Regions from separate parts of the Kitasatospora sp. NPDC002551 genome, predicted to be linked through region 4. Evidence: riboswitches for the same ligand, from Rfam matches in the RefSeq annotation. Region 4 holds a riboswitch; each other region holds the start of a gene.
What was found. A riboswitch is a leader RNA that binds a small molecule or an ion and turns the genes downstream of it on or off. The one in region 4 is predicted to bind cyclic di-AMP.
Positions count from the first base shown of each region.

Region 1: it holds a riboswitch for cyclic di-AMP, as region 4 does, so the genes downstream of both, ABT093_RS06980 (M23 family metallopeptidase) here and ABT093_RS22035 (C40 family peptidase) in region 4, are expected to answer to the same signal.
Region 2: it holds a riboswitch for cyclic di-AMP, as region 4 does, so the genes downstream of both, ABT093_RS36725 (transglycosylase family protein) here and ABT093_RS22035 (C40 family peptidase) in region 4, are expected to answer to the same signal.
Region 3: it holds a riboswitch for cyclic di-AMP, as region 4 does, so the genes downstream of both, ABT093_RS04020 (M23 family metallopeptidase) here and ABT093_RS22035 (C40 family peptidase) in region 4, are expected to answer to the same signal.

Region 1 is NZ_JBEOWI010000005.1:35,224-42,920, reverse strand. It holds gene ABT093_RS06995 (RidA family protein) at 1-124, shown strand, start outside; gene ABT093_RS06990 (DUF2470 domain-containing protein) at 276-1,058, shown strand; gene ABT093_RS06985 (APC family permease) at 1,081-2,631, opposite strand; gene ABT093_RS06980 (M23 family metallopeptidase) at 2,986-3,984, opposite strand; cyclic di-AMP (ydaO/yuaA leader) riboswitch at 3,988-4,155, opposite strand; gene ABT093_RS06975 (MFS transporter) at 4,466-5,992, shown strand; gene purB (adenylosuccinate lyase) at 6,111-7,541, opposite strand; gene ABT093_RS06965 (HelD family protein) at 7,660-7,697, shown strand, end outside.
Region 2 is NZ_JBEOWI010000076.1:12,316-20,012, reverse strand. It holds gene ABT093_RS36735 (LacI family DNA-binding transcriptional regulator) at 1-461, shown strand, start outside; gene ABT093_RS36730 (hypothetical protein) at 555-755, opposite strand; gene ABT093_RS36725 (transglycosylase family protein) at 904-2,187, opposite strand; cyclic di-AMP (ydaO/yuaA leader) riboswitch at 2,174-2,334, opposite strand; gene ABT093_RS36720 (hypothetical protein) at 2,721-4,841, shown strand; gene ABT093_RS36715 (hypothetical protein) at 4,902-5,819, opposite strand; gene ABT093_RS36710 (DUF397 domain-containing protein) at 6,334-6,588, shown strand; gene ABT093_RS36705 (ATP-binding protein) at 6,975-7,502, opposite strand.
Region 3 is NZ_JBEOWI010000003.1:21,488-29,184, reverse strand. It holds gene ABT093_RS04045 (SpoIIE family protein phosphatase) at 1-520, opposite strand, end outside; tRNA gene ABT093_RS04040 (tRNA-Ile) at 715-788, shown strand; gene ABT093_RS04035 (TetR/AcrR family transcriptional regulator) at 877-1,446, opposite strand; gene ABT093_RS04030 (alpha/beta fold hydrolase) at 1,536-2,363, opposite strand; gene ABT093_RS04025 (YiaA/YiaB family inner membrane protein) at 2,483-2,773, opposite strand; cyclic di-AMP (ydaO/yuaA leader) riboswitch at 3,020-3,188, shown strand; gene ABT093_RS04020 (M23 family metallopeptidase) at 3,201-4,070, shown strand; gene ABT093_RS04015 (hypothetical protein) at 4,147-4,593, opposite strand; gene ABT093_RS04010 (hypothetical protein) at 4,776-5,678, opposite strand; gene ABT093_RS04005 (GNAT family N-acetyltransferase) at 5,722-6,309, shown strand; gene ABT093_RS04000 (sensor domain-containing protein) at 6,435-7,181, shown strand; gene ABT093_RS03995 (class I SAM-dependent methyltransferase) at 7,294-7,697, shown strand, end outside.
Region 4 is NZ_JBEOWI010000026.1:32,765-40,461, forward strand. It holds gene ABT093_RS22015 (glycosyltransferase family 4 protein) at 1-388, opposite strand, end outside; gene ABT093_RS22020 (glycosyltransferase 87 family protein) at 643-2,082, shown strand; gene ABT093_RS22025 (hypothetical protein) at 2,111-3,055, opposite strand; gene ABT093_RS22030 (C40 family peptidase) at 3,292-4,356, opposite strand; gene ABT093_RS22035 (C40 family peptidase) at 4,607-5,794, opposite strand; cyclic di-AMP (ydaO/yuaA leader) riboswitch at 5,805-5,957, opposite strand; gene ABT093_RS22040 (C40 family peptidase) at 6,304-7,347, opposite strand; gene ABT093_RS22045 (NYN domain-containing protein) at 7,558-7,697, opposite strand, start outside.

The sequences.
Region 1 (7,697 bases), on a different contig from region 4:
CGCCGAGTTCATCGACGAGAACATCGAGCCCGGCGGCGTGAAGCCCTGCCGCACCACGATCTTCGTCGAGCTGCCGCAGGAGCCGATGCTGGTGGAGATCGACGCCCAGGCCGTCATCGGCTGACCCCCGCGACGAGCGCGCCAGGGCCCGGACCTCGTGTCCGGGCCCTGGCGCGTCATCCGCCCCCGGCGGCGCCTTGCCCTCCCCTCCCCCGACTCATTAGGTTAGGCTCACCTAACTATCAGGCAGGCAGCCCGCCGGAGGTCCCGCACCCATGAGCCCGCACCCCCTCGACGCCGAGACTTCCCCGACCGGCGAGACCGGCGAGACCGCCGGGATTCCCGGGCCGGCCGACACCGCCGAGGTCCCCGAGCCGAGCGCCGCCGAGCGGATCGCCGGCCTGCTCACCGCCGCCTCCTCGGTGGTCCTCCGCGCCTGCGGCGAGCACCATGAACTCTCCACCCCCGTCTCGGTGCACGGCTCCCGGCTGCGGCTGCGCGCCCCGCTCGACGCCCCGCTCACCGTCGCCATCGCCCGCGAGCAGGACGGCCTCGCCGTCGTGCTCGACCTCACCGACATCGCCCCGGTCGCCGTGCGCGACCGGGTCCGCGGCCGCCTCACCCTGGCCGGCCGGCTGCACCTGGCCCACCTCGCCGACGACGGCCTGAGCGTCCACCTCCGCCTGGACGTCGCCCACGCCGTGCTCTCCACCCCGTACGGCACCAGCGCGATCACCGGCGCCGACCTCGCGGCCGCCGGCCCCGACCCGCTGGCCCGCTACGAGGCCGGCCTGCTCACCCACCTGGCCGACGACCACCCGGACGCGCTCGCCGTGCTCACCCGCCTGCTCGACCCGGCGCTGCTCGCCGGACTCCCCGCCGTGCGCCCGCTCGCCCTCGACCGGTACGGCCTGGTGCTCCGCCTGGACCACCCGCACGGCCACCGCGACGTCCGCCTGGTCTTCCCCGAACCGGCCCGCGACGCCGACGACTTCGGCCACCGGGTGCACCAGCTGCTGACCGCCGCCGAACAGGCGCTGCCGGCCCGCCGGCCGTGACGCGGCGTCCGCCGGCGCGTCGTCATATCCCCACCGGCGCGGCCTCGTCGGAGCGCTCCACCGCGTCCTCCAGGACGATCCGCCCCATCCGGGCGTACCGCTCCGGCCGGCGGGCGCGCATCCACAGCGCCAGCCCGATCCCGCCCAGGAAGGTCCCGATCACCAGGTACGGGATCAGCCGGAAGAGCGGCGTACCGGCGGCCGCTCCGGCGGCGGCGTCCTTGTGGATCACCAACAGGGCCACCACCCCCGCCATCGCCACCCCGCCGGCCAGCGGCGCGACCAGCGTCCGGAACCAGTGCCCGGTCCCCGGGTGCCGGCCCTGCACGTGGAAATAGCCGACCACCGCGAAGGAACAGAGCGTCTGCACGATCAGGATCGCCATCGTCCCGAGCAGCGCCATCAGCGTGTACAGGTGCACGTACGGATCCAGCCCGGCCGCCAGGAATCCGGCCACCAGCGCCACCGCGATCAGCGACTGCACCACCGAGGCGACGTGCGGCGAGCCGTACCTGGGATGGGTGCGCCCGAGTGCCGGGTGGATGAACCCCTCGCGCCCGATCGCGTACAGGTACCGGGCCGCGCACTGGTGGAAGGCCATCGCGCAGGCGAAGGAGCCGCTCACCACCAGCCACTGGAACACCGTGACCGCCCAGCCGCCGAGGTGCTCGCCGAGCGGGTCGAAGAACAGGCTGGTGCCGTCCTTGCCCGGCACCAGGCCCTGGGCGACCTCCACCGCGTGCCGCACGCCGTTGCCGGAGACGATCATCCAGGAGACGAGGACGTAGAACAGCCCGACCCCGACCACCGAGATCAGCGTCGCCCTCGGCACCACCCGCTTCGGGTCGCGGGACTCCTCGCCGTACATCGCGGTGGACTCGAAGCCCACCCAGGAGCAGAACGCGAAGAACAGCCCCAGCCCGGCGCCCGCCGACCCGGCCCCGTCCACGCCGCGGAAGGCGTTCAGCGGATCGACCGCCCGCCCGACGATCCCGTCCGGCCCGCCGCCGGTGAGCAGCACGGCCAGCGAGACGGCGCCCAGCACGGCGACCTCCAGCACCAGCGCCACCCCGAGCACCCGCGCGGTCAGGTGCAGGTCGAACCAGGCCATCACCCCGATCACCAGCAGCCCGAGCGCCGCGTACCAGCCCCAGGGCGGCTCCACCCCCAGCTGCGCGGCGACCAGCCCGCGCAGCGCGTACGCGAAGAAGCCGATCACCGCCGCCTCGAAGACGATGTAGGCGAGCACCGCCAGCAGACCCGACGCCATCCCGACGACCCGGCCGAGCCCGTGCGAGATGTAGCCGTAGAACGCCCCGGCCGAGGTGAGATGGCGGGCCATCGCCACGTAGCCGATCGAGAAGACGGTGAGCACCAGGGTCGCGAAGACGTACGCGGCGGGCGCGCCGGCGCCGTTGCCCTGGCCGATGACGATCGGGAGGTTGCCGGTCATCGCGGTGATCGGCGCCGCCGTGGCGACCGCCATGAACACCACGCCCGGCAGGCCGACCGAGTCCGCCTTCAGCCGGTCCACCTCCGGGCGCGACTCCGCCTGCCCGCTCTGGTCGGCCATCCGGCCCCCTTCACCCGCCGTGGCTGTGCCGCCCGCCGGACCGGTCGGACGATGACTGCCCGACAGCATCGGGGCGCGGCGGGCGAGCCCGCAACGAGAGGTGACCCGCCGTCACCCTCACAGGGTTGACGCGCCGTTCGAAGCCCCGGTCGTCCCGTTCGACCGGAAACGGCGACGGCCGGCCCGGCCCGCGAGAGGTCTCGCGAACCGGGCCGGCCGGACGGGCGTGTCCCGCGCCCGTCGGTCCACTGGAGGTGCGGCGATCACCCGGTCGAGCGGTCACCCGACATGACCATTCCGGAGGAGTCGTTTCGCCCCGCACCCAGCGGTGGCTGGTGCGATCCGGCCCGAGGGTCAGATCGAGACGCCGTGCGCCCGCAGGTAGGCGATCGGGTCGATGTCCGAGCCGTACTCCGAGCCGGTGCGGACCTCGAAGTGCAGGTGCGGGCCGGTCACGTTGCCGGTCGCGCCGGAGAGGCCGATCTGCTGGCCGACGGTGACGGTCTGGCCGACCTTGACGCCGATCGAGGACAGGTGCGCGTACTGGGCGTACTTGCCGTCGGCGAGCTTGATCTCGACCTCGTTGCCGTAGGCGCCGCCGTTGCCGGCCTTCACCACGGTGCCGGCCGCGATGGCGCGCAGCGGGGTCCCGGTCGAGGCGACGAAGTCGGCGCCGGTGTGGTGACCGGAGGCCCACATCGAGCCGGCCACGCCGTAGGCGGTGCCGAGCTTCGGGTTGGCCAGCGGGGCGACGAAGCCGGAGGTGGCGGCGACGACCGGGGTCGCCACCGGGGCGGCGACGGTCTGGGGCTGGACGGCGGGCTTGACGGCCGGGGCGGCAGGCTTGACGGCCGGGGCGGCCGGCTTGGCGGCGGTGGTGGCGGGGGCGGCCGGCTTCGGGGCGGCCGGCTTCACCGCGTCCTGCGAGACCTTCGGCTTGGCGGCGGGCGCGGCCGGCTTGGCGGCCGGGGCGGCCTTGGCGCCGAGCGCGAGCTGCTGGCCCGGGAAGATGAGGTTCGGGTTGGCGCCGATGACCGAGCGGTTGTGCTCGTACAGCGCCTGCCAGCCGCCGTCCACGTTCTTCGCGGCGGCGATCTTCGAGAGGGTGTCCCCACCGACGACCTTGTAGCTGTCCGCGACCGGGGCGGCGGCCGGGGCGGCCGGGGCGGCGGGAGCGGCCGGAGCGGTCTTCGCGGCCGGAGCGGTCTTCGCGGCCGGGGCGGCCGGGACCTCGTGGGCCTGGGCGGTGACGGTGGTCACCAGCGGGAGGGCGAAGGCGGCACCGGTGACGGCGGTGGCGATGCCGATCCGGGCGGCGCGGGGCAGGGCGATACGACGAGCCTGTGCGGGCATGGAAAATGTCCTCTCCGACGCCTGCGAGGTGAGCTGTCGGGTTCGGGCTGGAGTTGCCCGGCCGCGTGAAAGGCGGCTTCACCCCAAGCCGGTCCGCGAAGAATTCGGGTCCGGCGACTTACCTGTGGGTCCCCCGCTCCTGCCGTACAGAGTTCGTTGCGTACCACCGGGCAGCGGCAGGACTAGGCGTTCCACCCGGTGGCCACCCGGGCTGACGCCGGGCGGTCGCTGAACTAAAACTCATCCGTTCGGGTGAAGCAATGTCGATCTCCACGACCCGGGACCAAAGTCCGCACCCCCGTGACACTCCGCCGAAAAGGCATGCACAGTACGCACACAATCCATTCACAGTGCGCAGGTGATCCACGACCCTGCGCCGACATCGGAGTCGGTACGCACACGATCACTCACGCAGCGGAGATCCCCCGACACACCCCCGGTGACCCTTGTCACGTCGGCCCCGCGGGACGGACCATGGGCCGTGGCCACCTCCGAGGCCGGCACCCTGCGGTTGAGCACCGCGCGGGGTCGCTGGGTACTTCTGGCGACGGTGCTCGGCTCCAGCATGGCGATGCTCGACGGAACCGTCGTGAACGTCGCGCTGCCCCGGATCGGCGCCGATCTCGGCGCCCAGCTCGACGCCCTGCAATGGACGCTCAACGCCTATCTGCTCACCCTGGCGGGCCTGATCCTGCTCGGCGGAGCGCTCGGCGACCGGTACGGCCGGCGCCGGGTCTTCCTGCTCGGCGTGGTCTGGTTCGCCGCCGCCTCCGCGGCCTGCGCCGCCGCGCCCACCATCGAGGTGCTGATCCTGGCGCGTGCCGTGCAGGGCATCGGCGGGGCGCTGCTCACCCCCGGCTCGCTGGCGATGCTCCAGGCGGTCTTCCACCCGGAGGACCGCTCGGCGGCCGTCGGCCTCTGGTCGGGGTTCGGCGGGGTCTCGGCGGCGGTCGGCCCGTTCCTCGGCGGCTGGCTGGTGGACGGGCCCGGCTGGCGCTGGATCTTCCTGCTGAACCTGCCGCTGGCGGCGCTGGTGGTGGTGGTCTCCGCCCGGCACGTGCCGGAGAGCCGGGACGAGTCCGCGACCGGCCGCTTCGACGTGCTCGGCGCGGTGCTGGCCGCCCTGGCGCTGGGCACGGTCACCTATGCGCTGACCGCCGCCGGGAACGGCCTGTCCGCCGTGGTCTGGGTCACCGGCGTGGCGGGCCTGCTGCTGGGCGCCGCCTTCATCACCGTCGAGCGCCGCACCCCGGAGCCGATGCTGCCGCTCGGCCTCTTCTCCTCACGGCTGTTCACCGCCGTGAACCTGGTCACCCTCGCCGTCTACGCGGCGTTCAGCGGCGTCTTCTTCCTGCTGGTCGTCCAGTTGCAGATCGTCTCCGGCTTCTCCCCGCTGGTCTCCGGGCTGGCCCTGGTGCCGATCACCGTGATCATGCTGGCGCTGTCCGCCCGGGCCGGCCGGCTGGGCAAGCGGATCGGCCCCCGGCTGCCGCTCACCGTCGGCCCGATGCTCTGCGCGGCGGGCGTGCTGCTGATGCTGCGGATCGGCCCCGACGCCTCGTACTGGACGGACGTGCTGCCCGCCGCCGCGGTGATGGGCAGCGGCATGGTGCTGCTGGTCGCCCCGCTGACCGCCACCGTGCTGGCGGCGGTGGAGGTGCGGCACGCGGGCATCGCCAGCGGCGTCAACAACGCCGCGGCCCGGGCGGCCGGCCTCTTGGCGGTCGCCGCGCTGCCCGCGCTGGCCGGCCTGAGCGGCGACGCCTACCGGGTCCCCGACGCGGTCGACTCCGCCTTCCGCACGGCGATGCTGATCTGCGCCGGGCTGCTCGTGGCCGGCGGTCTGATCGCGCTGGTCACCGTGCACGGCAACGTCCTGGCCCCGGAGGACGCGCACCCGGTGGCCGAGCCGGACTGCCGCTACGCGTGCGCCACCAACGCCCCGCCCCTGGACCCCGGCCACCCCGCCGCCACCCGGGCCGAGCACGGCGAGAGCCCCGCCGCCTGACCGGCGACGGGGCGGTGACTCGCCTGCCCGGGGCGCTCCGGCCATTCGGCACCGGCGCACCCCCCGGTTCGGGGCGTCACCTGCCCGCCCCGAACCGGGGCGGGCAGACGGCGCTTCGTCAGAGAATGTCGCCCGGCGCGTACTTGGCGGCCTCCGGGTACGCGGCCGCGACGGCCTCGATCTGCCGGACGACCTCGGCGACCTGCGCCCCGGCCGCACCGGTGAAGGACAGCCGGTCGGCCAGCAGCGCGTCCAGCGCGGCCCGGTCCAGCGGGATCCGCTCGTCGTTCGCCAGCCGGTCCAGCAGCTCGTTCTCCCGGGCGCCGGCCCGCATCGCGAGCGCGGAGGCGACGGCGTGCTCCTTGATGACCTCGTGCCCGGTCTCCCGGCCGACGCCCGCCCGAACCGCGCCCATCAGCACCTTGGTGGTGGCCAGGAACGGCAGGTAGCGGTCCAGCTCGGCCTCGATCACGGCCGGGAAGGCACCGAACTCGTCGAGGACGGTCAGGAAGGTCTCCAGCAGGCCGTCGAAGGCGAAGAAGGCGTCCGGCAGCGCGACCCGGCGGACCACCGAGCAGGAGACGTCGCCCTCGTTCCACTGGTCGCCGGCCAGCTCGCCGGTCATCGACGCGTAGCCGCGCAGGATCACGGCCAGGCCGTTGACCCGCTCGCAGGAGCGGGTGTTCATCTTGTGCGGCATCGCCGAGGAGCCGACCTGGCCCTCCTTGAAGCCCTCGGTCACCAGCTCGTGGCCGGCCATCAGACGGATGGTCTTGGCCAGGCTGGACGGCGCGGCCGCCAGCTGGACGAGGGCGGTCAGCACCTCGAAGTCCAGCGAGCGCGGGTAGACCTGGCCGACGCTGGTGAGCACGTTGTCGAAGCCGAGGTGCGCGGCGACCCGGCGCTCCAGCTCGGCGAGCTTGTCGGTGTCGCCGCCGAGCAGGTCCAGCATGTCCTGGGCGGTGCCGACCGGGCCCTTGATCCCGCGCAGCGGGTAGCGGGCGATCAGCTCCTCCAGGCGGCGGAAGGCGACCAGCAGCTCGTCGGCGATCGACGCGAAGCGCTTGCCCAGGGTGGTGGCCTGCGCGGCCACGTTGTGCGAGCGGCCGGCCATGACCAGCTCGGCGTGCTCGGCGGAGATCCGGCCCAGGCGGACCAGCACGGCGACGGTGCGGTCGCGCACGTGCTCCAGCGACTGCCGGATCTGCAACTGCTCGACGTTCTCGGTCAGATCCCGGGAGGTCATGCCCTTGTGGATCTGCTCGTGGCCGGCGAGTTCGCTGAACTCCTCGATCCGGGCCTTGACGTCGTGCCGGGTGACCCGCTCGCGGGCGGCGATGGAGGCGAGGTCGACCTGGTCGATCACCCGCTCGTAGTCGGCGACGGCGGTGGCGGGCACCTCGACACCGAGGTCCTGCTGGGCCTTCAGGACGGCGAGCCAGAGGTGGCGCTCAAGGACCACCTTGTGCTCGGGGGACCAGAGCTGGGCCAGGGTCGCCGAGGCGTACCGGGAGGCCAGGACATTGGGGATCTGGGGCTTCGCGCTCACGCTTCGCAAGCCTAACAGCCGAGGTCAGCCGGAACGGCCCGGGCTCGGGTAGGCTGGGACACTTGAGCAGTTGTCAACAAGGACTGCACAAACTCCTCACCGCAAGGATACCACACCCATGAACGGATCTCCAGCGGTTCCCTCCGGACCGGCCGG
Region 2 (7,697 bases), on a different contig from region 4:
TCGGCCAGCAGCGGTACGTGCCGGTGCTGCGCAAGATCGAGGGCTTCACCGCGGCCATGCGGGAGGTGCTCGGGCGCAGCCGGGAGGAGGCCGAGGCACTCGTCCACCACACGCTGTTCAGCGTGGAGGGCGGGCACGCGGCGGCCGGGGCGCTGCTCGACAAGGGCTGCACGGCGATCGTCTGCGGCAGCGACATGATGGCGCTCGGCGCGATACGGGCGGTCCGGCAGCGGGGCCTGGCGGTGCCGCAGGACATCTCGGTGGTCGGATTCGACGACTCGCCGCTGATCGCCTTCACCGAGCCGCCGCTGACCACCGTGCGCCAGCCGGTGGAGGCGATGGCCACCGCGGCGGTGGACGCGCTGCTGGAGGAGGTCGGCGGCAACGCCGCGCAGCGCGGGGAGTTCATGTTCCAGCCGGAGCTGGTGATGCGCGGCTCGACCGGCGCCCGCGCGCGCTGAGCAGCCGTGTACTGAGCGGCCCGTGCGCCGATCAGGGTGCCGAAGGGGCCCGGGAGCGGATGTGCTCCCGGGCCCCTTCGGCGTTGCGGCCGCTCAGCCCTCCTGGGCGACCGGGCGGTCCTGGGTGACCCGGTGGCCGTCGGCGGCGTCGCCGGTGCGGGTCTCGGTGCGCCGGCCCCGCTCCAGGTAGTCGCGGAGGATCAGTTCGACGGCGTCCTGCGGGTTCCTGGTGCCGGACAGCATCATCGCGTCGATCGCGAGGTTGGCGTCGAGCGTGACGGTGACCTGGGCCATGGTGACTCCTCCTCGGGTGCAGGGCAGCAGCATGCCCGGTGCGGCCCCGGTTTGACCATGGCCGCTCTTCGCGCGCCCGCGTCCGGGCATGCCGCGGCCCCCGGGGAGGAGCGACCGGACTCTCCCCGGGGGCCGCGGCGTGACGGGATCAGACCCGGCCGGCGAAGTCCGGCGCCCAGTTGGCGACGGTCTGCGTCCGCACGCCCGAGCTCGGGTTGGCGGCCTCGACGTACTTGCCGTCGCCGATGTACAGCGCGACGTGGTAGACGCCGGAGTCCTTGCCGTTGTTGGACCAGAACAGCAGGTCGCCCGGCTTGAGGGCGTCCAGCGAGACGTGGGTGGACGCGGCGGCCTGGTCGGCGGCGACGCGCGGGACGGAGATGCCCGCGGCGCGCAGCGCGGCCTGGGTCAGGCCGGAGCAGTCCCAGCCGCCGTTGCCGGTGCCGCCGTAGACGTAGGCCTGGCCGACCTTCGACTGGGCGAAGGCGACGGCGGCGGCCATGCTGCCGGTGGCCGTCGGGGCCGGCGCCGGGGTCTCGGCCTGCGCGGCGGGCTTGTTCGCCGGCTTGGTGGCCGGGGTCTGGGCCTGGGTCTGGGTCTGCGCGGACGGAGCCCGGGTGTCGCCCTGGGCGCGGTTGAACCAGTCGAAGCCCTGGCCCTGGGCACGGTCGCCCAGGCTCAGCCGCTGGCCCGGGTAGATGGCGTGCGGGCCGTCGGTCAGGGTGGCGCGGTTGAGCTCGTACAGGCGCTGCCAGCCGCCCTGGACGTGCTGCTCGTCGGCGATGGTGGACAGCCAGTCGCCGGCGGCCACGGTGTAGGCCTCGGAGGCCTGCTGGCCGCTCTGCTGACGCCACTGCCGGTCGCTCTGGCGCTGCTCGGCGGCGGGGGCGGTGCCGGGCGCGGTGGTGGCGGCCTGCGGCTGCGCGGCGGGCTTGCCCGCCGGCTTGGCGGCCGGGGCCTGCGCGGCGGGGGTCTGCGCGGCCGGGGCCTGGGTGGCCGGCTTGGCGGCGGCGGAGGTGTCCACCGCGGCCGGGGTGCCGCCCTTGGTCAGACCGGCCTTGACCGAGCAGACCGGCCAGGCGCCGGGGCCCTGCACGGCCAGGACCTTCTCGGCGATCGCGATCTGCTGGTCCTTGGTGGCGAGGTCGGCGCGCGCGGCGTACGCGGTGCCGCCGAACCCGGACCAGGTGGAGTTGGTGAACTGGAGGCCACCGTAGAAGCCGTTGCCGGTGTTGATGCTCCAGTTGCCGCCGCTCTCGCACTGGGCCACCTTGTCCCAGGTGGCGACGGAGGCGGCCGAGGCGGTGCCGGCGGTCAGGCCGGGGACGGTGAGGCCGATGCCCGCGACGCCGAGGGCGGCGATCGCGCGACGGGTACGGCCGGACAGTCGGGTGCCGTTGGTGGGCAGCATGAAGACGTGGTCCTCTCCCACGCCTGCGAGGTGAGCTGTCGGATTCGGGCCGGAGTTGCCCGGCCGCGCTGTGGACGCGGCTTCACCCCTAGCCCGGGGCCGGTCCGAGGACCGGTCCTGGGCGAACTACCTGTGGTTCCCCCGCTCCTGCCGTGGTGCATTGCGCTGCCAGCGCGCCCGACGGCAGGACTCGGCGTCGCGGACGTGCTGGGTCCGTGTGGCCACGAACGGGGAGCACGTTAAGCAGAGGCGCGTTCAAACCGCAAACATGTGTGACGCTCGTCACGGTTTGCGAAATCCGTGCTGAGCGGCTGTCCTTCATGATCAGAAATGACCGGTTTTCCGCAACGCCGGTCGTGGCCAACGCAACTGCCTATGCTTCAGAGCGTCGGCGGCGCGCCGGCACCGCCGCAGCCGTCCGGAGAGAGGGCTACGCACCGATGGGCATCGACGAGGAGCCGAACACCCCCCGTCCGGCCGCCCGGCCACGCGGAGCGCATCGCCGGGCAAAGCACCGCAGAGCGGACATCCCGACCGAACCGTCCCGAACTCACTTGACCCGCCGGGCACTACTGCGCTGGCTGGCCGTCGGCACCGCCTTCGCGGCGATCAGCGGCGAGGAGATCCTGCGCCGCTCGCTGACCGGAGAGACCCGGTTGGTCACCCCGGCCGCGGTCATCGGGACCACCCCGACCGAGGCCGCCGGCCCGATGGGCTCCGACGGCGGCCACGGCGCCGCCCCGCCGGACGGCACCGGCCCCCCGGGTACCGGCGCCCCCGAGCAGCCCGCCCCCGCGCCCACCGTCGACCAGGGCGGCCGCCGCTGGTCCGACCGGGCCGGCTGGGGCGGCAGCCCGCCGGGACCGCGCAGCGCGGTGCGGATCACCGACCGGGTCCTGCTCGACACCGACGCCGAGGTCGGCTCCCTGCTGGTCGAGCCGGGCGGCGCGCTCACCTTCGCCGCCGACCGCACCGTCACCCTCGCCGCCGCCGGCAACGTCGAGGTCCGCGGCGCCCTGGCCCTCGCCCCCGACGGCGGCCACGTCCACACCCTGCGCTTCCCCGGCGTCGACGAGAAGCGGTTCCAGGGCGACGGCATGAAGGTGGTCGACACCGACGTCGGCCTCTGGGTCACCGGCGCCGGCTACCTGCGGCTGGACGGCGCCGCCAAGACCGCCTGGGTCCGCGCCGACCGCGAGCTCGGGGCCGGCGACACGGTCGTCAACCTCACCTCCCCGCCGGCCGGCTGGCTGCCCGGCGACGAACTCGCCGTCACCCCGACCGGCCCGCCCGACCAGGAGGGTTTCGCCGCCGGCTACGACCTCGTCACCATCCGGTCCGTCAGCGGAACCACCGTCACCCTGGACGCCCCGCTGCGGTACGCCCACCCCCGGGTCGCCGCCGGAGGGGGCGTCACCGTCGGCGCCGAGGTGCTCAACCTGACCCGCAGCGTCCGGGTCGAGGGCACCGCCTGGGGCCGCACCCACGTCCACCTCACCAGCTCCCGCCGGGCCGACGTGCGGCACGCCGCGCTGCGCTGGGTCGGCCCGCGCGCCGACACCAGGGAGACCTGGAAGGGACCGGACGGCACCGCCCCGGTCACCGCGCCGGTGCTCGGCCGGTACGGACTGCACTTCCACCGGCTCGGCGACGCCACCCGCGGCACCGTCGTCGAGGGCGTGGTGGTCCGCGACGCCGGCAGCCACGCGTACGTCCCGCACGCCAGCCACGGCATCACCTTCCGCAGCTGCATCAGCCACGAGACCTGGGAGGACGCCTACTGGTGGGACGGTCCGCTGGACACCCGCACCCCCCAGCAGCCGTCCGACGACATCGTCTACGAGTCCTGCGTCGCCTCCCGCACCCTGCTCGAACCCAACCCCCGGGCCTACCGGCTGACCGGCTTCAACCTCGGCGCGGGCACCGGCGGCAAGGCGCTGGACTGCGTGGCGGTCGGCGTGCAGGGGGCGAACGGCGCCTCCGGCTTCGAGTGGCCGGAGAACAGCGAGGGCGTCTGGACCTTTCAGCGCTGCCTGGCCCACAACAACCTGCAGGACGGCATCTTCGTCTGGCTCAACGCCAAGCAGCACCACGTGGTCACCGAGTTCGCCGCGTACCACAACGGCGGCTGGGGCATCGAGCACGGCGCCTACCTCAACGACTTCGACTACACCGCGAGCGTGCTGTACGGCAACGCGGGCGGGGGAGTGGCGCTGCACTCGCTCGGCCGCGACCGGGGCACCGTCTTCGACGGGCTGCTGATCGACGCGGCCGGGAAGAGCGACTTCGCGGTCTCCACCGCGCGGCACGAACTCGCCGGGGAGTCGGTCACCTTCGGCCGCTGCCGGTTCACCGGCTACCGCCGGGCCGGGATCGCCTTCCGCGCCGGGGCCGACGGCAAGCCGGACGACGTGCTGGTGCTGGACTGCGAGTTCGGCGGCAACGAGCTGTGGCTGGACCCGCAGGCCGGTCCGCCCAAGAACGTCCTGCTGCGCCGGGCCGGGTCCACCGAGGTGCTCCAGGTGCGCCGGGCGGGCGAGGAGGGCACCGCCCAGCCGCAGTGGAACGCCGCCGCGGCCGCGGTGCCCACGCTGGCCGGCCAGTCGCGGCCGGTGCAGGTGCCCGCGCTGAAGCTGAAGGACGCCGCCGCGCCCACCACCCGGGTGGGCCGGTAGGGAACGCGAGGAGGGCCCGGGGCGGTGCGTCCGTTCCGGGCCCTTCCGCGTGACGGGGTGCTACTGGGCGGCGTGCCGCCCGCCGGCGCGCGTGCCGTCGGCCTCGTCGGCGTCCGACTCGTCGGCCCCGGCCTCGGGGGCGACGGCCGGCAGCGCGGCCAGGTAGGTGGAGGCGAGCAGCTGGCCCACCGCCTGGTACGCGCCCAGCGGCGCGGCCGACGGGCAGCCGGACTCCTCGGCGGCCGTGGCGAGCAGCTCGGCGTCCGCCTCCGGGCCGATCACCAGCGGGGCCAGCGCCGGGTTCTGGGCGCCCATCTCCTTGAGGTGGGCGACGGCGTCGGCGACGGAGCCGGGCAGGTCCAGCGCGGCGGCGACCACCGGCACGGCGAGCCGGGCGGCCAGCAGCATGCCGGTGATGCCGGCGGCGTCGGCCGCGGCCTGCCCGCCGACGGTGGTGAGCACCACGCCGTCGGCGGCGGTCGCGATGGCGAACAGCCGGGCGCGGTCGGCACGGGCCAGCCCGGCCTCGGAGAGGCGGACGTGGACGCCCTCGGCGAGCAGCGGGTGCGGGCCCAGCGCGTCGGTGACGGGGGCGCCGTACTCGGCGGCGAGCCGGTGCAGTTCGGGCAGGAAGTCGTGCGGGCCGGGCACCAGCGGCACCACGACCGGCGCGGGCAGGCCGGCCTCGGCCGCCTCGGCCAGCAGTTCGGCGACGGTGCGCTCACCGCTCGCCCCGCCGTCACCGGAGGGGAGGTAGCCGGCGGCGGTCCGCACGCCGTTCTGCTCGCTGCGGACGATGGACAGCAGCTCCTCGACGACGGGCCGGGATTCCGGCCCGGCGGCCGCGGGGACGGCGAGCAGCAGGGCCGGGGAACCGGCCGGGATCTCGGGGCGCTCGGGACGGCGGTGGCGCCCCCGCGCACGGGAGCCTGGAGTGCGGACGGGCAGTGGCGCGCCCGGGATGGCTGCGGTGCTCATGGCGGAGATCGTAGGACATCGGTCCGCCCGGCCCGCAGTCGGCTGCCGAACCGGGCGGGGAGGCCGCGGGGAAATGCGGACATAACCGGCCCCCGGGCGGCAGTTCTCCCGGTACCCGCTCAGATGCGCCGGAAGGGGAACCGCGTTGCCGCTCCCGCGCGTGAGATGTCTCACAGCGCGCGGGCGGCCTGACGGAGGGTCACGAAAGGGCGACTCCCGGCGTTCGAAGATCAACAATCGGCGGGTGTTCGCCTACGGGCGGTTAGCGACGGCTTGCCGATTCAGTCGGCTATGTCCGCTTACGTACGGTCGGGGGAGTGCCTCGTGAAGAGTTCCGTTTCGGTGTCGAAAAGGCCGTGCACCTGCAACGTCCCGTGCTGATGCACGTGCACTGGAGCTATCATCACGTCAAGTGAGGCGTTGTGCCGGGCCGGTACGGGGCCGGCCCGTGCGTTCGGCCGGGGCCGGGGCGCCGAGCTGAACGACCCACTCCGGAGCTCTTCGGGAGATTTCTATGCACGACACGCACGACAGGTACGACACGTACAACGGGATGGCTGCCACCGACCTCGAGGGCGTGGTCTGGCAGAAGAGCCTGCACAGCAACTCCCAGGGCAACTGCGTCGAGTTCGCCGCCCTCCCGGGGGGCGAGGTGGCGATGCGCAACTCCCGCTTCCCGGACGGTCCGGCGCTCATCTACACCCGGGCCGAGATCGCCGCACTGCTCCTGGGGGCGAAGGACGGGGAGTTCGACCACCTGGCGGTCTGACCGGCCGCCGGCTTCACCATTCGGGGGGCCGTCGTGGGTGCTGACACCACGACGGCCTTTGTCTTGTCCGGGATCCTCGCCCGGGCTCCTCGTCGGGAGTCGCGGAGTCGCGGAGCCCGTCGTCCGGAACCCTTCCGCGGACCGCCGTCGGGCGGCCCTGCCCGGGACCGGTCCCGGGATGCGCCGGGGATGCGCCGGGGAAGCGCCACGGTTCCCGCCCGCCGCTCTGCCGAGCCGCCGCACGCGGATCGGAGGAGCCGCCACCGCCGGGGGCTGCCGGTGCCCGCTGCCCGAGGGCCGCCGGTCGCCGCTGCCGGGGTGTCGTTCGCCGTGCTGTGGTGGTCGCGCGGGGCCGTTCCGCCGCACGCGGGTCCGCCGGGTGCCGATCAGGCCGAGCGCCGGTGCCGTCCGCCGAACTCCGCCACCGGGGCGGGCGCCGGACGCTGCGCCTCCTGCGCCTCGAACAGGGCCCAGACGACCTTGCCGCCGCCCAGCGGATGCCAGCCCCAGGAGCGGCTGAACGAGTCCACCAGGTGCAGGCCGCGTCCGGACTCCGCCACGAAGTCCGCCTCCCGGGCCACCGGTCCGATGCTGCTCGGATCGCTCACCGCGCAGACCACCTGGGGCGCGCGGTGCACGAGGCTTATTCGGATCGGCAGCCGGCTCTCGGCCGCCGGTTGCGTGGGAAAGTCGTAGTCGTCCGCCGCGGTGGGACACGCGCCGATCGCGTGCCGCAGCGCGTTGGTCACCAGCTCCGATGCCACCAGCGCGACGTCGTCGAAGAGCTCGTCCAGGCCCCAGCGCCGCAGGGCGGTTCTGGCGAAGTCGCGCGCGGTTCTGACGGCCTCATAGCGGGGGGCGAGCGTACAGGTGACCACATGGGGGTCGACTGCCAAAGCCGTTCCGGTGCTCATGAAGAGCTCCTCCCATAAGGGGGCGGACACGGCTGGACCCGCCGGGGTCATGCCGGTCACCTCCGACTCGCTCGGCCGCGCGGCCGCCCCCTCGACCAGGCGCGCGCGCACGAGGGCCCGGAGGCGCGGGGGCGCTGCCGGGCCGGTGCACGGAATCGCGCGTGGGGTCGACGCGGAGCCCGCGGGATTGCCAGG
Region 3 (7,697 bases), on a different contig from region 4:
CCGTGAGCGCTCCGGCGTGCTCCAGCAGGTAGGCCAGCCGGTGCGCGCAGGCGTCCGCCAGGGTCTCCAGCACGTCCAGGTCGCGCTGCGGGACGGCGCCCCGGTGGGCGAGCGCGAGGGCGAGCACGCCGATCGGCTGCTCGTCGACCACCATCGGCAGGGTGATGACGGCGACCATCCCGGTGCCCATCCCGGCGTTCCGGTTCGGGTAGTCGACGCTGGTGCGTTCGGGGCTCAGCAGATAGGGGCGGCGCAGCTTCAGGGCCATCGCGGCGGGCAGCTCACTGGCCGGGTCGACCACGCTGTAGCGCTCGTGCGCCCAGTCGGGCAGGCCGTGCGAGGCGGAGAGCCGGAGCATTCCGGCGCCGTCCAGCAGATAGAGGGCCGAGCCCTCGCCGGTGATCCAGCCCGGGCCCTCGGCGAGCACGGTGCCGAGCAGTTCGGCGGCGCTGGTGCAGCCGAGCAATAAGCGGACGCAGCGCATGGCACTGCGCGCGGTGGGGCTGCTGCGCGGGTCCACGGGACGGCCGGCCTCTCCGGTTCCTTATGGGGCAGTTAATTCTTAATACCTTATTTCTTAAGCGGGTGAGGCGTGGGGAGAACGGCGGGTCCCGGGGCGCCCGAGTTTCCGGGGACGCCCGGTGTGCGGAGACCCCCGCCGGGTCCGGTACCCTTCTCCGTACGACGTCCGCCGCCAGGCGGGCCGGACGGTACGGGGCTATAGCTCAGACGGTTAGAGCGCTTCCCTGATAAGGAAGAGGCCACAGGTTCAAGTCCTGTTAGCCCCACACCACACCGAAGGGCCCGGAGCATCCCGCTCCGGGCCCTTCGGCGTTCCCCGCTCCCCGCGGTTACCGGGCCTCCCCGGGCCGCCGCTCAGGGGCGCGGCCAGTCGCGCAGGCCGGCGGTCAGCACGGTGATCATGCGGTCCTGGGTCCGCCCGAGGTCCTCGGCGAGCTGGAAGGCGCCGCCGGTCGACAGCGCGGCGAAGCCGTGGGCCAGCGAGCGGAAGGTGCGGGCGGCGTGGATCGCCTCGGACCCCTCCAGTCCGTACCCGCGCAGCACCGCGACGATCACCCCGACCAGCCGGCCGGCCGCCTCGGTCAGGTCCTGGTCCGGCTGCGGCGCCTGCGGCAGGGCCGCGTAGCGGTGCGGGCGCTCGGTGGCGTACGCGTGGTACGCCCGCAGGACGGCGGCGACCGCGGCGTCCCCGCTGCGGCCGAGCGCCGCCTCGGCGAGCCGGTCGGCCAGCTCCTCGGTCACCCGGACGGCCACCAGCCGGCGCAGCTCGGCCAGGCCGCCGCTGACGTGCTTGTACAGCGAGGGGGTGGCGACCCCGGCGCGGGCGGCCACGGCGGCCAGGGTGAGGGCCTCGGGGCCCTGCTCGTCGATGAGGGCGAGGGCGTGGCCGACGACCTGCTCGGGGGTCAGTCCGACTCGGGGCATGCGGTTCTCCTGGCTGGGTGCGGTGCGGTGCGGGACGGGATCGGGCGGGTCGGGACGGCGGGACGGGCGCGGGGCGGGGGCGGCGGCGCTCAGGCCAGGCCGGCGAGGAAGGACAGCAGGGCGTCGGCCGTGGCCCGCGGGTGGTCGGCCATCGGGTAGTGTCCCGCCCCCTCGATCATCACCTTGCGCGCGTTCAGCGCGGCGGCCTGCCGGTCGGCGACCAGCTCCGGCTTCCCGAAGTCGGGATCCTTCGAGCCCATCACGACCAGCGCCGGGCAGCGCACGGCGGCGGTCCAGCCGGTGGGCGCCGAGTCGCCGCGCACGTAGCCGCGGGTGGCGGTCCTGCGGCCGGGGGTGCGCATCGCGGCGACCAGCGCGGCCACGTACTCCTCGTGGTCGGCCGGCTTGGGGCCCGGGTAGGCCATCCTGCGGTGGTAGAGGCCCCAGAACGCGGGCGAGCGCACCAGCAGCGCGCCCATCGCGCCGACCGCCAGGCGCTGCAGGGCGCCCGCCGGCACGTTCTCGACGAAGGCGTCGATCAGGACGATCCCGGCGACCCGCTCGGGGGCGTCCCCGGCGGCCCTGACGACGCTGGCGCCGGTGTAGGAGCTGCCCGCCAGCACGGCCCGCTCGATGCCCAGGTGGTCCAGCAGGGCGAGGACGTCACCGGCGATCGCGGCGGGGGAGTAGTCGTCCCAGAGGATCGAGGACTCGCCGAAGCCGCGCAGGTCCATGGTGATCACCCGGCGGCCGGCGGCGGCCAGCAGCGGGCGCAGGTGCCGGTACGCGGCCCGGCTGTCGAGCATCCCGGGGAGCAGGACGACCGGGGCGCCCTCGCCGCGCCCGGTGTCGTCGAAGGCGATCCGGCCGCCGGGCAGGTCGAGGTGGCGGGTGACGGGAGCGGTGGTGCCGTTCATGGGGAGCCTCCTGGGGCGGGACCGTCGGCGGAGCGCCGATAGCCATAAAGCTAAGGCTAATAGCCTTAGCCGTCAAGCTATCGGCGCGTCCGGCACGACCGGCCCGCCCGCGGGGCGGCTCAGACGCCCTCGACCTTGAACGGGTCGTGCTCGGTCAGCAGCTTGTCCAGCCGCGCCTGGTCGACCCGGGTCACCAGCTCGGTGGTCTCCTGCCGGTCCCGGACCACCTTGGACAGGGTGAACGTGGAGGTGATCGTGTAGAGCAGGCCGAGGGCGAGGAACGCCCGGGTCCAGGGCTCCACCGGGAGGAAGGCGATCCCGATGCCGAGGGCGGCGGCGGAGAGGGTGAAGGACAGCACGGCCTGGATGTAGTACGCGGCCGTGGTGCGGGACTGCATCGGTGTGCTCATGGGCGCCAGGATGGCCGCGCCGCGCCCGCCCGCACATGAGTAGGCGTACTCAAGTGAGGGGCCGTTCGTTGACGTCCCGACACGTTCGGTAGTGTCAGTTGTCATCAAACGTCCCAAATCGCCCACCGGGCAGCGTGGTGCCCGATCCGTATCCCGCCGTCACCAACGGATGGCTTGGAATCGGGGGGCTCTCGGATTAACGTTTGATAACGCAGCGCGGTCCGCAACGCCGTACCCAGACGGCACCGTGCGCCGTCGCCTAATCCCGCCGGCCGGCCTCCGGGCAGGCCAGGGAGCCGGGGAACCACGTTCCTTGGGGTGAATCGGCCGGGTCAGGCCCCGTCCAGGCCCAGCCGTAGGAGACCTTCCTGCTCCGAACCCGTCAGCTAACCCGGTAGGCGCGAAGGAAGGAAAGGAGCGCGCCTCCGTGGCGTCGACGCACACCCCGGCACATCCGTCCGGCTCCTCCACCGGCACCCGGCTGCTCGACCACCCGGGCCCGTACACCGGGCACGGCCCGTTCGGCGGCCCCGCCGACGAGACCGCCCCGCCGGCCGACCCGACCAGCCGGCACCGGATGCCCCGCCAGACCCGCGGCACCGCCCCGCTGCTCGGCGTCACCGCCGTCGCCGCCACACTGGGCGCCACCGGCTTCGCCTCCGCCACCCCGGCCGCCGCGCCGGCGGTCGAGGCGCCCGACGAACAGCCGGTCGCGCTCTCCGCCGACCCCGGCCTCGCCCTCGCCGCCCGCATCCAGCTGCAGGCCGACAGCCAGCGCACCGCGGCCGAGGAGAACGCCCGCGTCCAGGCCGCCCAGGAGGCCGAGGCCAAGCGGGCCGCCCAGATCGCCCAGCAGGAGCAGGCCAGGCGCGCCGCCGAGGAGGCCGAGAAGGCCAAGCTCGCCGCCATCAAGCTGCCGGTGAAGGACTACCGGCTCTCCGCCCACTACGGGCAGAGCGCCCGCTACTGGGCCCACCTGCACACCGGCCTCGACTTCGCCGCCGACCAGGGCGAACCCGTCTACGCGGTCGGCCAGGGCACCATCACCTCGGCCGGCTGGGCCGGCGCCTACGGCTACCGGATCGTCGAGACCCTGCCCGACGGCACCGAGATCTGGTACTGCCACCTCTCCTCGATCATCAAGGGCTCCGGCAAGGTCGTCCCCGGCCAGCAGATCGGCAAGGTCGGCGCCACCGGCAACGTCACCGGCGCCCACCTGCACGTCGAGGTCCGCCCCGGCGGCGGCGCCCCCGTCGACCCGGAGAGCTGGTTCGAGCAGCACGGCGTCACCCCCTGACGCCTCCCGTCGGACACTGTGAGGGCTCCGCCCCGCCGGATCGCGTCCGGCGGGGCGGAGTTCTTCCAAGGGGGGATCAGCAGGTGACGGGCGCGGTGACGGTCGCGGTCGCCCCGTAGCCCCACGTGGTGGTCACGAGGGTGGCCGTCACGGTGGAGCCGCACGGCGCGGTGGCCGCGAGGTAGCCGAACCCGCGCCCGCCGGGCGGGAGTATGCCGGTCCCGCTGTCGGTGCCGAGCGACGCGCCGCCGACGACGCCGAGGGTCAGGCTGTACGAGGCGTCCTGCGCCGTCCAGCCGGGGGTCGGCGTCGTGTAGCCGCCGGCCGTCACGCCGGCGCCGTCGACCGTGACGCAGACGCGGTTCTGGAGGACACCGGCGAAGCCGTTGGCGCAGGTGCTCGTCGCGGCGGCCGCGGTGGTCGCCGTCGTGCCCGTGGTCTGCGCGGTGGCCTGGGCGGCGCCCGCGACACCGAGCGAGGACAGCGCGGTGGCGGCCGCCAGGATGGCGGAGAAACGATTCATCAGAATTCTCTCCTTCGAGAACGGGCAAAGGGAACCGTGGAGCGCATGTGATATGTCACGCTTCACATGGCCAAGCGATTCCACCGCGTGCGATCCATCAATCGCGGCCGGCCCCGAATCCCTTGAGGAGTGCCGGAATCGACCGCCCGGTGGCTCGAATCCACGGTCCCGCCGGACCGGCGCTATTCCGCCCCGTCCTCCTCGAACCCCTCCGCCGGTTCCAGGCCCGCCAGGTAGGCGTCGATCTCCTCCTGGCCCGGCTCCGGCGCCAGCTCCGGGAACTCCTCCACCAGCAGCCGAGGCAGCCCCGGCACCGTCCACGCGCCGGCCAGCTCCAGCGCCACCCGGACCGCGGCCTCCTCGAACGCCGTGAAGTCCCCGGCCAGCTCGTCCGGCATCGGCCGGCCCAGCGCCGTCAGCTCCGCCAGGTTCCGGTAGCTGCGCCGCATCAGCCCCTGCTCCAGCAGCCGGCGCGCGCCGTCGGTGGCCATCCCCACCGCCAGCGGCCGGGTCCCGGCACCCCAGCCCCCGTCGTCCACCGGGTCCAGCACGCCGTCCGCCTCCAGCGCCGTGAAGGCCGCCGACCGCTCCTCCTGCGACCGCTCCCGGAACCCCTCCAGCCAGGCCCGCACCGCCGCCTCGTCGCCGGTGTCCACCCCGGCCGCGCGCAGCAGCAGCGTGTACAGCCGGGGCCAGGTCACCAGGTCCGCCCGGCGCAGCAGCCCGGCCGCCACCTCGCCCTGCCACTCGGCCTCGGCGTGCAGCCGCTCCTGCCGCTTGGCGTTCAGCCGCTTCGCCGCCCGCTGGTGGTCGACCAGCAGCCGCACCGCCGCGCCGTACGCCAGCGGGTCCTGCCCCGGCTCCGGCTGGACGTACAGGTGGAGCTGCTCGTACAGCAGGTGCTCCACCGCGGCGGAGGTCAGTTCGGGCCAGCCGTCGCGCATCCTGCCGCCGCCCAGCTCCAGCAGCGCCAGCACCGCCCGCAGCGGGGCGCCGGCGACCGGCTCGCGGCCCTGCGCCTCCGCCCAGGCGAGCAGTTCGGCGGCCTTGGTGCGCGGGGCGAGCCGCAGGTCTTCGTCTTCCATAACCACGAACCGTAACCGCTGGTCGGCGGTAGGGTCGGGAGCCATGGTCCCCGTCCGACTCACCGGCCCCCGGCTGGCCATCCGCGAGTTCCACCACACCCCCGAGGACGTCGACGCGCTGCACGCGGTGTTCGGCGATCCGCGGGCCACCCGCTACCTCCCCTTCGCCCCGCGCGACCACGAGTCCTGCGCCGACCAGGTCGCCCAGTTCGTGGAGGAGGCGCAGAAGGAGAACCGCGAGGTCTACCGGCTGGCCGTCACCCGGCTCGCCGACGCCGACGACCCGGCCCGCGCCGTCCCGATCGGCAACGCCGCGCTCGGCCTCGTCCCCCACCACGCCGCCCACCTCGGCTACGCCCTGCGCCCCGACGTCTGGGGCCTCGGCTACGCGGGCGAGGTCGTCGCCCTGCTGCGCGACCTCGCCTTCGGCCCGCTCGGCCTGCACCGGCTGGAAGCCCGGGTGGACGTCGACAACGCCGCCTCGGTCCGGGTGCTGACCCGGGCCGGCTTCCGGCTGGAGGGCCGGGTCCGGCACGACTACCGGCGCCACGACGGCTGGCGCGACGCCTACCAGTACGCGCTCCTGGCCGAGGACGTCCCGGCCGGCGGGAGCGCCGTCGCGGGGGGATAACCCCACCCCCGGTTCGCCGGGGAGCAGGATGTCCGGGCGGCGCGCGCCCTGAGAGGCTGGCGGAGTCAGCAGGACAGACCCCACGAGCCCGAACCGCGACCGACCCGAGGGACCGAGATCCGGCCATGAGCACCCACACCATGCAGCGCGACGAGTACGACGAGTACGACGCGTACGACGGCCGCGAGGGCGGCGAGCGCCACGCCGTCGCCCGCCGCATCGAGGAGCCGCCGTACGCCTGGCGGGCCCCGTTCACCGGGTACTTCTACCGCGAGGTCGGCTACGCGCTGACCGGACTGCCGGTGGCGGTCGCCGGCTTCACCGTCGCCGTCGCGCTGTTCTGCCTCGGCCTCGGCACCTTCGTCACCGTGCTCGGCCTGCCGGTGCTGGCGGCGCTGACCTCCGCCGCGCGCGGCTTCGGCGGGCTGGAGCGCGCCCGGGTGCGCGGCATGCTCGCCCTGGACGTGCCCGCCCCGGCGCCGGTGCGCGCGGTGCGGCCGGGCGCCTGGGGCGCGATCACCGCCCGCCTGGCGGACGCGGCCGGCTGGAAGGCCGTGCTGTACCAGGTGGTGATGTTCCCGTGGGCGATCCTCAGCACGGTGCTGTCGCTGGTCTTCCTCTGCGTCGGCTGGACGCTCGCGCTCTACCCCGTCTACCACTGGGTGTTCCCGCGCTACGTGGACTGGCCGGGCTACCGGATCTTCGACTTCACCGGCAGCGACGGCGTGCGGCACGTCTACTACGTCGAGTCGCCGCTGCAGATCGCCGGCGTCTGCCTGGTCGGGCTGCTGTTCGTCTTCCTGACGCCGCAGCTGGTGCGCGGACTGACCAACGTCAACCGGCTCGCCGCCCGCGGTCTGCTCGGCCGCTGACCTCAGGCCCCCTCCCGGTCCCGTCCCCCGTCCCCCGTTCCCGTCCCGCTCTCCGGCCCCCGCCCGCTGTCCCCGGGTGCGGGGCCGCGCGGCCCGTGGTCGGATGGCCGGGATGGCCGACCGCACCGCCCCCGCCCCGGTCCCGCCCCTGGTGACCTCCCGTTCGCTGGACGAGTACTGCGGCCTGTTCGGCCTCACCCGGGCCGGGATCGCCGCCCTGCCGGGCCCGCTGCTCGACTGCCCCGGCGGCGCCGCCGCGCTGGTGGCCGAGGCCCGTCCGCTCGGCTGCCGGGTCGTCGCCGCCGACCCGGTGTACGCCCGGCCGGCCGACGAGATCGCCGCCCGCGCGCTGGCCGCCCGGGCCGCGATGGCCGCGGCGATGGTGGACCGCCCCGACCTCTACCCGGCCCGCCGGTACCGCCGGCCCGAGCACTATCTGCGCGGCTGGGACCGGGCCCACCGGCTCTTCGCGGCCGACCGCGCCGCCCACCCCGGGCAGTACGTCGCCGCCGCGCT
Region 4 (7,697 bases):
GCCGGGCCGCCGGAAGCTGGGCCCAGGCGGCCTCGTGGCCGTGGGTCATGCCGAGCAGCCGCCCGGCGCCGGCCCGGCGCAGCGTGGGGGCCATCAGCCCGAGCGGCGCGGCGGCGCCGAACCAGACCGAGTCGCAGCCCTCGGCGCGCAGGATCTCGGCGGCCCGCCGGGTGACCCGCGGTGTGGGAACCATCACCTTCGTCCGGTCGCGGATCACCGGGAACGGCTGTTCCGCGTCGAAGCGCGCCACCTCGGTGCCGTCGCGCCAGGTGGAGGCGTACACCACGACGCTCCCTGCGGGCTGACGGACGGCCATGTTGTGGACGAAGGCCTGGATGCCCCCGGGCCTCGGGGGGAAGTCGTTGGTCACGATCAAGGTCTTGTGCATCAGGCCACGGCTCGCTCGGTCGGGGGGTGCTCGGTGTACCGCTGGGTGATCCGTACGATAGGTCAACACCACGACCCGCCGGGAACGGATCCGCGTACGGCAACCGTTCCACCCCCGGGTCTGTCCTAGTACCGGGTGGTCGGCACGGCCGGTCCGGCCCCGTGGCGGCAGCCCGGCCAGGACCCGCCCGGACCGCCCGGGCGCCCGTCGCGCGGCGCCGCCGGCGGGACGTCCGAGACGAACGAGGGAGCGCAGTGGAGTTGGCCCCGGCCACCGAGTCCGGTACATCCAGCGGCGCCGAGGGCTCCGGCACGGCGCTCGCCGTCCGCCGCGAGCCGGCGCCGAGCACCACGCGCCCCTCCGGCCGCTCGGGCGCCCTCCTGGCGCTGGGCGGGACCTGGGTGGCCACCCGGACGCTCCTGCTGCTGCTGGTGACCGGCGTGCTGCGGATGCCCGGCGGGGACATCACCGCCGACGTCTGGCTGATCTACCACGGCTGGTACGGCGTGCTGCAGACCGGCACCTTCCCGCTGGACGACGTCACCTGGCAGTACCCGCCCGGCGCCGCCCTGGTGATCATGCTCCCGGGCCTGCTGCCCTGGTCGTACCTGGTGTCGTTCTGGGTGATCTGCGGGATCGCCGACGCGGTCGCGATGGCCCTGCTGGTCCGCACCGGGCTGCGCAGGGGCCGGGCGCTGACCGGTGCCTGGGTCTGGGTGGCCGGCGTCCCGCTGCTCGGTCCGATGATCTACAACCGCTACGACGTGATCGTCACCGCGATCGCGGTGGCCGGCCTGCTGGCGCTGATCCGCCGCCCGGCGATCGGCGGCCTGCTGCTGGGCCTCGGCGGCATCGTCAAGATCTGGCCGCTGCTCGGCCTGATCGGCACCCCGTCCGGTCGGCGCACCCGCCGTTCGTGGACCGCCGCGGCGGCCGCGACCGCGGCGATCGCCTTCCTGCTGGCGGCCGGGATGAACGGCGCGTTCGAGTTCCTGACGTTCCAGAAGGACCGCGGCATCGAGGTGGAGTCGGTCGGCGCGCTGCCGATCCACTTCGCCCGGATCGCCGGGGCCTGGGACGGCAAGGTGATGATGAACTACGGCTCGGTGGAGATGCTCGGGCCGTGGGTCGAGCTGGTCAGCAAGGTGATGCTGGCCGGCACCGTGCTCGGCTTCGGCTGGCTGCTGCTGTGGCGGTTCACCGCCCGGCGCCGCAACGCCGCCACCATGTACGACGCGGCGCTCGCCGCGCTGCTGATCTTCACCGTGACCAGCCGGGTGATCAGCCCGCAGTACCTGGTCTGGCTGGTCGGCGTCTCGGCGGTCTGCCTGACGGTGCGCGGCAGCAGCCAGCGGCCGGTGGCGCTGCTGATCCTGGCCGCGACCCCGCTGACCCTGGTGGAGTTCCCGCTGGTCTTCGGCGACGTGGTCGCCAGCAAGCCGGGCGCGATCGCCGTGCTGACCCTGCGCAACCTGCTGCTGCTGACCGCGACCGGGCTGTCCTGCGTCCGGCTCTGGCGCTCCACCCGGCGCACCGAGCGGCTCGCGGAGACCGTGGTGCTGCCCCGCCCGGAGCCGGTGCCGGCGGCCGCGTTCTCGGTGCGCCCGGGCATCGCGTACGAGCAGGACCTGCTGGACGGCATCGACCGGCCGCGCGGCGCACCCGGCGACCGGCGCCAGGGCGCCCGGCCCTGACTCCGCGCCGGGAGGCGCGCAGCCCCTCCTAGCGGGCGGCTAGCGCCCGGACCTCGGCCAGCCAGAGGCGGGTGAACTCGGCCAGGCCGAGGCCCAGCCGCTCCCGCAGCAGTCCGTCCAGCCAGGCCGGGCGGTCCGCGCCCGGGGCCGCCGCGCCGACCGCCCGGTAGAGGTCCACCAGCCGCTGCGGCCCGTACCGGCGGGCGATCAGGTCGCAGGCCAGCCAGGCCTGCTCGTAGACCTGGGCGAGCCCCTCCCCGGCGGCGGTGAAGGCGGCGTCCTCGGGCAGTGCCGTGGGCAGCCGCCCGTCGGCGACGTCCCGGGCCAGCTCCGGGGCGATCCGGTGGGCGGCGCGGCCCGAGTCGCGGTAGCCGGTCCAGTCGGCGGCGCCCTCGGAGAGCCAGAGCGGCGTCCAGGCGCGGGTGTCCGCCCGGGTCGCCACGTGCACCGCCTCGTGGGTGACCACCACCTGCCGGCCGAAGTCGCTCAGGCCCGCGTAGGTCTCCGGGTTGACCAGAATCCGGTCGGCCGGGGCGTTCAGCGGCGCGCCGGGCGCCGCCACGGTGACAGCGGCCATCCCGGACCAGCCGGGCCGCTCGTCCGCCAGCAGCCGGGTGAACTGTTCCCCGGTGGCGGGCAGTTCCAGCAGCAGCCGGCCGGCCCAGGCGGTGCCCCAGAGGGCCTCGACGGCGGACACCGCCCGGTCGCCGACGGCGGCGAGTCCGGCGGGGGCGCCCCCGCCGGCCCCGGCGTCCACCCCGAGCACCAGGCAGCGCGCTCCGGCGCCGGCCCGGACGGTGCCGAGGTCCCACAGCGGCGGCGGTCCGCCCGCGCCCTCCTCGCGTTCGACCCGCCAGCCGGCGGCGGAGCGGGCCAGCGCCAGCCGGCGCGGGTGGACGACCGGCTGCCGGTCGTACCCGCTCACCACGACGGTCAGCTCGGCGGTGGCGGCGCACCGCCCGGCCGCGTCCACCGGGCCGAGCAGCAGGTTCCGGTAGCCGGCCCGCAGCGGCAGCGCGGGCGGCCCGGCGGTCAGCGCCCGGGCCCGCTCGTCGAGCAGCGCCAGGACGCCGACGTGCTCGTCCGAGGCCGCGGCGGCGGGCCGCGCCGGGGCGGCCCCGGGCAGCGACAGCTGGGCCAGTCCGCCGGCCGCGAGCAGCAGGGCGGTGCGCCGGGACGGCCCGCGGCCGGCGGCGGTGTCCAGGCGGCTCAGAGCCGGATCACCCCCGAGACCGGCATCGCGGTGACGCTCTCGTAGCGGACCTTGGCACCCGGGTAGGGGGCGTGCACGATCACCCCGCCGCCGGCGTACATCCCGACGTGGTGCATGTCCCGGTAGAAGATCACCAGGTCCCCCGGCCGCGCTTCGGAGAGGCCGACCCGCTGCCCGGCGCGCGCCTGGGCCTGCGAGGTGCGCGGCAGGGTCACTCCCGCCTGCCGCCAGCTCCAGTACATCAGACCGGAGCAGTCGAACGCCTTGGGCCCGGTGGATCCGTACACGTAGGGCGAGCCGATCATCCGCACCGCGGCGGCCAGCGCGGCGGCGCCGCGTTCGGAGGCCGGCGGGGTGCTGCCGAGGTCCAGCCGGTCGGTGCCGCGGGTGGCGCGCTGCTCCGCCTCCCGGGCGTCCTGGGCGGCGAGCCGGGCGCGCTCGGCGGCGCCGAGGCTGTTGAGCAGCCGCTGCGCCTTGGCGAGCCGCTGCTGGACCTCCTGCTTGCTCTCGGCCAGCGCCCTGCGGATCTCCTCCAGCTCGGCGAGCTTGGCGGTGGTCTCGGCCCGGCGCTGGTCGAGCACCCGCTGACGGCCCAGCAGCTCGTGCAGGGTCTCATTCTGCCGCACGGCGGCCTGGTCCAGGGTGCGGGCCCGGGTGAGGTAGCCCTCGGGGTCGGTGGAGAGCATCAGCTGGACGGTCTGCGCCATCCCGCCGCCGCGGTACTCGGCGCCGGCCACGGTGGCGAGGTCGCCGCGCAGCCGGTTCAGCTCGTCCTGGGCGAGGGCGACCTGCTGCTGCAGCGTGCCGGTCTCGCGCTGGAGCCTCTGCTGGGCCTCCTGGGCGGCGTTGAACCGCTCGGAGGCCTGCTCGGCCTCGTCGTAGAGCTGCTCCACCTGCGCCTTGACGTCCTTGCGGTCGGCCGGGGCGTCCGGCGAGCCGGGCGCGGCCCGGGCGCTGCCTGCGGCCGCCACACCCAGCGCGGTGGTCGCCGCCGCGGTGAGCACCAGCGCCCGGGCGAACGCGTGCGCACCTGACAGCGGGGAACGGCGGTGCACGGCCATGCGACGTCGGCTCCGATCCTGGGCCCGGCCCGCCGCCGCACCGGAGCGGGCGGCTGTCGAAGCGGGCGTCCGGTGGCAGACGTTAGCGAGTCAGGGCAACCGATTCCAAACCCCTCCGAACCCGAATATTCGGACACTGATCGGACATCAGATCGGTTCGCGGACCGAGCGTCCCGGCGGGGCCGGGAAAAGCCGCAGGCCCGGCCTCCCTCGGGGGAGACCGGGCCTGACGGGGCGTTCCGACCGTCGGTCAGAGGCGCACGATGGTGTTGACCGGCATGTTGGACGCCGACTCGTAGCGGACCGACGCGCCCGGCTTCGGGGCGTGGATGACCTGGCCACCGCCCACGTAGATGCCCACGTGGTGGCGGTCGCCGTAGAAGATCACCAGGTCGCCGGGCTGGGCCTTGGAGATGTCCGAACCGATCTGGGTGCCGGCGGTGGCCTGCGCCTGCGAGGTGCGCGGCAGCGACACACCCGCCTGGGCGTACGCCCAGCCGGTGAGGCCCGAGCAGTCGAAGGAGTTGGGGCCGGTGGCGCCGTAGACGTACGGGGCGCCGAGCTTGCTCTCGGCGGCCGCGATCGCGGCGGCACCGCGCGAGCTGTTGGCGGCCGGCGCGGCCGGCGCGGCCGGCTTGGACGCCGCGGCGGCCGGGGCCGAGGCCGGGGCCGAGGAGGGCGCGGACTGCGCGCTCAGGTTGCTGCGGTTGGTGTCGCGGGAGGCGCGCTCGGCGTCGGCCTTCTCCTTGGCGGCCTTGGCGGCCTCGGCCTTGGCGGCGTCCGCCTTCGCCTTGGCCTCGGCGGCGGCCTTCTCCTCGGCGGCGCGGATGGCCTGGCGCTCCTGCTCGGTGAGCGTGTTGAGCAGGTCCTGGGCCTTCTGCAGCTTGCCCTGGACCTCCTCCTTGGAGGTCTTCAGCTGCTGGGTGGTGGACTCCAGCTCGGCGAGCTTGGTCTGGGTCTCGGTGCGGTCCTGGTCGAGCCTGCGCTGCTGCTCCTGGAGCTCCTTCAGCGCGCCGGACTGGGTCGAACCGGCCTGGTTCAGGGCGTCGGCCTGGTTGAGGAAGTTGTCCGGGCTGGCGGAGAGCATCAGCTGGACGGTCTGCGATATGCCGCCGGTGCGGTACTGCTCACCGGCGATCTCGGCGAGGCCGCCCTGCGCCTCGATCACCACGGCCTGCTGACGGGCCACCTTGTCCTGCAGCTCGGCGACCTGCTTCTGCAGCTCCTGCTGCTTGGCCTGGGCCCCGTTGTACTTCTCGGTGGCGACCTCGGCCTGCTCGTTGAGCTGGTCGACCTGCTCCTTGACCTGGTCCTTGGTCGGCGCAGGGTCGGCGTGGGCGCCGGACTGCGCGGACAGGGCAACGGCAGCGGCGGCGACACCGGTCAGGATCGAGACACGGGCGCGGCCGGCGGGCTTGGGACGACGATGGGACGCCACGAAGGCGGACTCCTTCTTCCTCATCCGCCTACCGGGTGAGCTGACGGGTTCGGGCGGAAGCGTGCCCTACGACGCCTCACCCGCCGCTCGCGCGGCCGGCCTGGCGCCGATTCACCCCGGAGGAACGTGGTTCCCCGGCTCCGTTCCACAGCGGACCCCGGACTGCGGGGCCCTCGTTCGGACGGGCTACCCGAAGCCCCGTCCCGCTGCTTCGCGAACTCGGCGGCGAACCCCGCCGCCACCCAGGCTGGGTGATCGACTGTGCGTGGTTCGAGGCACGACCCTAGTAACAGATCCGTGATCCGTTCAAATCCTTGTCAGAAAAAAGCCGGAAGAATGCCCAAGTTCCCTTGTGAATATGACCGAATGTGATCACACCCCCACGGCGGGCTGATCATTGTCCGTCAGATGGTCGAAAGCGCGCTCGAAACGCCGACGCCACCTCCGACCGGAGGTGGCGCTGATCACAGGAGCCCCAGCGGGCCCCTCGGGCGTGTCGTGGCGACCCGTCAGACCCGGCGGATCGTGTTGATCTTCATGGCGTCGGCCTTCATCACCTTCACCACGTCACCGGTGCGCGGCGCGTGGACCACCATGCCGTTGCCGATGTACATGCCGACGTGGCTGCGGTCGTCCCGGTAGATGACCAGGTCGCCCGGCTGGGCCTCGGACAGGGACGGCACCCGGGTGCCGTAGTTGCCCTGCGCCTGCGAGGTGCGCGGCAGCGAGACGCCGGCCTTGCCGTACGCCCAGACCATCAGACCGGAGCAGTCGAAGGTGCTCGGGCCGACGTCGCCCCAGCCGTAGGGCGAGCCCTGCTTGCTCATCGCGAGGGCGACCGCGGAGCCCGCCTTGCCGCTCGCCTGCGGCAGGCTGCCCAGGTCGGTGCGCTCGGAACCGCGGGAGGCGCGGTCGGCCTGCTGCTGCGCCGCCTTCAGGGCCGCGCGGTCCGCGGCGCTCAGCGAGTTCAGCAGCTCCTGGGCCTCCCGGAGCTTCTTGTTGACCTCGGCCTTGGTCTGGTTGAGGTCCTTGGTGGTGCTGTCCAGCGAGGCCAGCACGGCGGCCGCCTCGGCCTTCTGCTGGTCGAGCCGGCGCTGCTGCTCCTGCAGGCCCTTGAGCGCCTCGGCCTGGCTGGAGCTGGCCTGCTGCACGCTGGAGGCCTTGTCCAGGTAGCCGGACGGGTCGGAGGTGAGCATCAGCTGGACGGACGGGTCGATGCCGCCGGTGCGGTACTGCTCGCCCGCCACCTCGGCCAGACCGGCCTGCAGCTGGGTCATCTGGTCCTGGCCGCGGGCCACCTGGTCCTGGAGCTGGTCCGCCTGCTTGCGCAGCTGGTCGGCCCGCTCCTTGGCGCCGTTGTACTTCTCGGTGGCCTGCTCGGCCTCCTCCTGCAACTGGTCGATCTGCGCCTTGACGTCGTCCTTCTTCGGCGACGGGCTGGGCGCGGCGTGGGCGGCGACCTGCGCGGAGAGAGCGACCGCGGTCGCAGCGGCAGCGGTGAGCACGGAGACCCGCGCGCGGCTCGGCTGCTTGGGACGGCGGTGGGAGGCCAAGGGACCGGCTCCTTCTTCCAATGGCCTCACCCGAACGGGTGAGAATCCGGAAAATAGGTTTGACGCCAGACCCTAGTGAAGATCCACGTTTCGCGCCACTCCCCCGTTCGCGTGAACGCGAACCGCCCCTCTGACTTCACCGAATTCGCACAACATCGCAATCGGGCCGCTGACCAGCCGTCATACCGACCGGCTCACACCCCGGAAGGGTTACGGGCGGGCCAGCCGGTTGAGCAGCAGCACCGACGCGACGGGGCGCGCGCCGGCCTTCCGCACGCCCTCCGCGACCTCCCGGTCGGTGGAGACCACCACCACCGGGCGCCCCTGCGGCTCGGCCCGGACCAGCCGGC